DNA from 2 places in the Chryseobacterium gleum genome. Region 1 is predicted to be linked to the other one. Evidence: riboswitches for the same ligand, from Rfam matches in the RefSeq annotation. Region 1 holds a riboswitch; the other holds the start of a gene.

Region 1 (3,168 bases):
TGTGATAATATTTTTAACTAAAATTACAATACATGCAGCTTTATACAGAAAGATTACTTCTGAGAGATATTACTATTGATGATAAACATGACATTTTCGATTACCGTTCGGATGCAGAAGCCAATAAATTTCAAAGCTGGATTCCTGAAACCCCGGAAGATGTGGAAAGTTTTATCCAAAGAAACAGTACAGAGTTCAATCAGCCCGAAAGCTGGTACCAACTGTTAATTACTGATAAAGAAACAAAAACAGTTATTGGAGATATCGGAGTTCATTTCTTCGGACATGAAAATGTACAGACGGAATTAGGAATTACTTTAAGTACAGCTTTCCAAGGCAAAGGCTACGCATCCGAAGCTTTAAAAGGTATTATCGGTTTCCTTTTTAATGATTTGCATAAGCACAGAATTACTGCTTCTGTTGATCCTGATAATACAGCTTCTATTCAGTTACTGGAAAGAATCGGGCTGAGAAAAGAGGGGCATTTTGTGAAAAGTCTCTTTTGGAAAAACAATTGGGTAGATGATGTTATTTATGCTGTTCTACGTGAAGAGTGGCCCGCAAAATAGATAGTATACTTCAATTTCAAGAGCGACTTTTTTAGTAACCGGCATTAAAAAGCAAAAATAAAACCTCCTGAATGATCAGGAGGTGAAAAAGTGTAAAATGAATTATAAGTTATGTGAAGTGGTGTCTGATAAAGCTTTTCTCAACACATCAACGAGCATGCCAAATTACTCACTTAATATTGAATAATATATTTTTGTGGTACTTTTTTACGAAAAATCCTGCAGATAAAAATCAGTGAGTGAAAAACAGGCAATTACTAGATTACTGTATATCTTTCGTAAAACGGAGTGATTTTTGTCTTTACAATCATTAAAGTAACCATATCATTACATATCATATAGGATACAACCATTGTTCTGCACCACTTCTTAGTGATAACAGTAATCCAGCCATCCTTTTCTTTCCATTGATACATTTCTTTTTTAAAATGCATAATAACATAATCCCTATTCTTACCGTTTAACGAAAATAAGTCTTGCATAATCTCTGATAATTTATTTTAACAAGCTTTTATGACAGCGCATTCCATGGATTAGTTTTATTATTCCAAATATAGTGAAATAGTTGAAATTATACTATACAGTTGTTTGATTTTAATAATTTTAACAGTAATTTTAGAATATTCCTTTAAATCGTAAAGATGAAATTCCGGATCCGTATCTTCTAATGAAAAACCACCTCTTTTTCCTATTACTTTGGAAGATGCTCAATTTATTGAGGAGATACCCTGCTGAAACAGATTTCAAATCAGAGTTTTATTCATCATGCTTCCCTGAATTTTAAAGGAATAGTACCACAAAAATATCTAAAAGCAAATTCAATGGTATTAAATCTATATTAACTTTATCCCAAAAATGAGGTTAACTTTAATAGTGAGTATCAGCTTTAGCCCTCATAACTTTCTGCCATTCTATATAACCGGAGATGGCCACTATGAATAAAAATGAGGTTAAAACAGCATATAGATATAATTCTTTATGCAGTAACAGAGGTATAGAAATTATATTGCTGATATTGAGGATTACCCAGTTCTCAATTTTTCTTCTTGCCATAAGCCACATGCCAGCCCATGCAAAAGCGCTTACCAGAGAATCCCAGACAGGAACATCCGAGTCGGTAAAATGAGTGAGAAAAGACCAGAACAAAATGAATGTTCCCAGAACAATTCCTCCCGCAATCCATTTTTCTGTCGTGGAAGTAACTGAGATTTCCATTTCAGATTTCTGCTTTCCGAATTTCCAGTAAAGCCATCCATAGATGCTCATGATCAGATAATAAAGGTTTAATGTAAATTCAGCATAAAGCCTGGAAGTCAGCATCACATATAGCGTAAGCAGAATGCCTGCAATTCCGAAAAGATAATTGTTAGAATTGTTTTTACGGGCCAGTAAGACCTGAATTACCGAAAATAAAACCCCGAACCATTCAGGCCAGGTAATTTGATTTAAAATGTCCTGCATCATGTTAATTTTGAAAATCAAATGATGAGATGATCAGTAAGCAATCCCTACGCCGGCATTATCCGGATCAGGTGTGGAATATATCCTGGGTATCATCTCAGCCACCGTTAATTTGTAGCACCCCATTGTTGAAGCAAAGTTGCTGTTTTTTTTCGGAAAAAGAAAATACATCATCCTTTATTTTAGAATTATATGACTAGGATTATAAAGAATCCGTCAGGCAAATTATAATTTTATGCTTAGTCTAAAAAAAATATATTATGAACAATCAGGAAGAAATCGCAGTATTAAATGACCTACTTCATATTACCAACGACAGAAGGGAAGGCTTTGAAAAAGTTGAAGGAAAAGTATGGGAAATGTATCCCGATGTAAAAGATGAGTATGACCATATGATTTCACAATCGAAAATTATGAAAAATGAACTGATTAACCTCATCACAGAAAAACAAGGTGTTCCTGATGACTCCACTTCCGTGGCCGGAGCCCTTCACAGAACATGGATTGATATTAAAAATTCATTTACCATGGGGAATCTGGTAGAGTCTACCCTGGAAAATGTAGTGTTTGGAGAAAAAGCAGCTATAGAAACCTATCAGAACGCTCTGACCAGCGGTAAACTTAGTGAAAAGAGTAATAAAATAGTATCCGAACAGCTTCGCAGCCTAAAAAATTCCTACAACCAGTTCAGGAAAATTGAAGAATATAAAAAGAAAGAGTAAATCCATAAAAAAACCCCTCTTAAAAAAGAGGAGCTTATTAATCAAGAACAAAATAATATTTAATCCTTTCAAAAATATCAAATATATGGTGCTCTTTTTATGATGCAGGTCATAAGATCTGCAAATCATTATTTCACTGCATTTTTTGCTTTTTCAGATTCGTGCAAGTGATGTTCTAATGTAGGAAGGGTCTTACTGGCAAACGTTTTAAGAGAAGATTCTTTTCCTTCTGAGGATTCTTTTCGGAATGCTTCAATATCTTCTTTGTGATCACTCACCATAAGATCTGTATACTTTTTGTCAAAGTCTTTTCCTTTTTTGGCTTTCAGATCATCATACATCTTCTGCTTTTCGGCATCCAAGGCTGCAGGCAAGGTATAGCCAGCTCCTGAAGCCCATTTCTTAAGTTCATCATT
Region 2 (3,168 bases), 2.7 Mb from region 1:
GTTCTGCAAACTGAGCTGCATCATTGGCATCTGCAATAGATCCCGGACGAAGCCCGTCCCCCAGAGAGAAGGCCACGTCGTATTTCTTCATGATCTCGCAAATCTCCTCAAAATGAGTGTACAGGAAGCTTTCTTTATGATGGAACAGGCACCATTTTGCCATAATTGATCCACCTCGGGAAACAATTCCGGTTACTCTGTTGGCTGTCAGGTGAATATATCTTAGTAAAACTCCTGCGTGGATGGTAAAGTAAGAAACTCCCTGTTCAGCCTGTTCGATCAGGGTATCTCTGAAGATTTCCCATGTAAGATCTTCAGGAACACCTTTTACTTTTTCCAATGCCTGATAAATAGGAACGGTACCGATCGGAACCGGACTGTTTCTTATGATCCACTCTCTTGTTTCGTGAATATTTTTCCCTGTAGAAAGATCCATAATGGTATCTGCTCCCCATCGGCAGGCCCATACGGCTTTTTCCACTTCTTCTTCAATACTGGATGAAACAGCGCTGTTTCCGATATTGGCATTGATTTTCACCAGGAAATTTCTCCCGATGATCATCGGCTCACTTTCCGGGTGGTTGATGTTATTGGGAATAATGGCTCTCCCGGCGGCAATTTCGTCTCTTACAAATTCCGGAGTGATCTTGCCTTTCGGAGTATTCGCTCCAAAGCTGTGTCCCGGATGTTGAAAGCTCATTTCTTTAGATACGGAATCAAGCTGCTCTATTCTCTGGTTTTCCCTGATAGCCACATACTCCATTTCCGGGGTGATGATTCCCTGCTTAGCATAATAAAGCTGTGTCAATTCTTTTCCTTCTTTAGCAACTTTAGGTTTATGGTCATAGGAAAACCTCAGTTCGTCAAGACGTGGATCGGCTAAACGGGCTTTTCCGTATTCAGATGTAATTCCGTCTAAGATATTCACATCATTTCTTTCCAGAATCCATTGTTCTCTGATTCTAGGAAGCCCTTTCTGAATATCGACAACTGCATTTTCATCGGTATAAGGCCCTGAAGTATCATAGATCGTTACCGGAGCATTATGTTCAAAGCCGCCATTGCTAAGTTTGGTTGGGCTAAGCTGTATTTCACGCATGGCTACATTGATAGGGTGTAGTTTTCCTTCAACATAGATTTTCTTTGAGTTCGGAAATGGCGAACATGTAATGGAGTGAGCCATAAGTATTGGTTTTAAATATGAAAATTAACCGCCCTGAGTGGCAGTAATGATTAAAATTGAATCGTTGTTGTTAAGGATGGTTTCCGCCCAGACAGACAGGGGAATAATGCGATTGTTAAGGGCTACAGCAATGCCTTTCTTTTTTCCGGGCAGCTCAATAGCCAGTAATGCTTCCAGGTTTGCAGGAAGTACATCGAATGTTTTTCGGGTGTGGTTGATTATAAGTTCCATTCCTAAATAATTTAAATCACTTCAGGAATGGCCATTATTGTACAATAGAATGTACAGCAAAAGTCATCTACTTTTCCCTACGCTGGTATGATCCAGATCAGGTTCAAAGGGTAAAGTCTCAGTCTGTTGGCAACAGACACCCCTAAAGTTTGGAACGAAGTTAGACATTTTTTCAGAATAAGCAAAATCTTAAATGACTTTAAAGAAAAAAGACCATCTCAATTTTGAGACGGTCTTCAATTTTATTTTAAATAGTTCTTTAGTAAAAAAGCTTCAGGCTTCCATCAGAATTATATTGATTAGTCCAATTTGATTGGCTTAGAAAAAATTCGGAGCTATAAGGTTTAAATTCTTTTGAAATTTTTCTCTGAGGATTATTTTTTGATAATGAAAAGTAGAAATACTCTTCAAAAATACCCAGATTCTTAAATGGATTTTGTGCAGAATCAAAATTATCCAATGTAATTTCATTCGTAATATAAGCATCAATATTATTATGCTTTTCGGTTTTAATTGCCTTTTCTAGATTTCCTGAGGTGTTATAAATAAACTTTTCTACGTAAGTCAAAATATAATCTTGCGGATCAGTTGGATCATACGGAATATTTGGATATTCAGTTAAAATCTCAGTTAACTTTCCTGAAGCATCATATGTATAGGTCAGATACTTATCCATATATGAATTATAGACCTCTGGAATAACTGTCTTAATAACTCTACCTTGATTATCAAACTCAAACCTTCTTTCCTTCAACTGAACAGTGAAACCAGGATCAGAGCTATAATTTCTCATAATTGCAGTATTTCCTGTATATGTTACCATTGTATAGACAGATTTTGAATAAACATAAGGAAATCCCGTTCCTACGGAAAGTTCCAACTTTCCTCCTATCTTTTTTATAATCCTTCCCTGAGCATCATATTCGAACATATAATTTTGTTCCAACCCATTAAAGACAGGTGACAAAACAGGATAATTCCATGATATTTTACTTGTATTTTCAGGAATTGTCTGTTGTGAATTATCAAGCGGCAATTCATCATTGTCTGAACAAGATGCCATAACCAGCAATGTGGCTAATAAAAGTGATTTGAATTTCATGGTTTAGTTTTTTTATGATATGCTTATTCTTCACAAGCCTCCAGATCGCATCATTTTGAGGTACCGGAGCTATAATTTCAATATTTTCTTTGGTAACCGGATGAATAAATTCCAGTTTTCTGGCGTGAAGATTAATACCTCCATCCGGATTGGAACGTGGTGCTCCATATTTTAAATCACCTTTAATCGGAACTCCTGTTTTAGACAGCTGAGCCCTGATCTGGTGATGTCTTCCGGTCTCAAGGTCAATTTCCAGCAACAAATAATTGTCTAATGTTTTGATCACATGATACGTCAGAATAGCTTCTTTGGCTCCTTCCGTAGCTTTTGGAAAGACGATGGCTTTATTATTTTTTTCGTTTTTCTTTAAATAATGTACCAGTCTCTGGCTTTGCGGAATCATTTCTTTTCCCACGACTGCCCAATATGTTTTTTTCACTTCCCGGTTTTTCACCATCTGCGTAAGACGGGAAAGCGCTTTAGAAGTTTTTGCATAGATCACTAATCCTGATGTGGGACGATCTATACGATGAACCAAGCCGAGAAAAACATTTCCCGGCTTAGCATCTCTTATTTTTATAAAGTTTTTGATGGATTCCAATAGTGATTCATCACCGGTCTTATCACCCTGAACAAGTTGCCCGACTTTTTT

What was found. Region 1 has a riboswitch for thiamine pyrophosphate ahead of pnuC (nicotinamide riboside transporter PnuC). Riboswitches for the same ligand answer to the same signal wherever they lie in the genome.
Region 2: linked by a shared signal. The riboswitch ahead of thiS (sulfur carrier protein ThiS) and the one ahead of pnuC (nicotinamide riboside transporter PnuC) in region 1 are both predicted to bind thiamine pyrophosphate.

What each region holds. Positions count from the first base shown of each region.
Region 1 is NZ_LR134289.1:516,002-519,169, reverse strand. It holds gene EL165_RS02335 (GNAT family N-acetyltransferase) at 33-569, shown strand; gene EL165_RS02330 (hypothetical protein) at 827-1,051, opposite strand; gene pnuC (nicotinamide riboside transporter PnuC) at 1,437-2,033, opposite strand; TPP riboswitch at 2,058-2,165, opposite strand; gene EL165_RS02320 (PA2169 family four-helix-bundle protein) at 2,291-2,752, shown strand; gene EL165_RS02315 (DUF4142 domain-containing protein) at 2,881-3,168, opposite strand, start outside.
Region 2 is NZ_LR134289.1:3,220,335-3,223,502, forward strand. It holds gene thiC (phosphomethylpyrimidine synthase ThiC) at 1-1,183, opposite strand, end outside; gene thiS (sulfur carrier protein ThiS) at 1,208-1,414, opposite strand; TPP riboswitch at 1,472-1,568, opposite strand; gene EL165_RS14635 (hypothetical protein) at 1,674-2,516, opposite strand; gene EL165_RS14640 (RluA family pseudouridine synthase) at 2,455-3,168, opposite strand, start outside.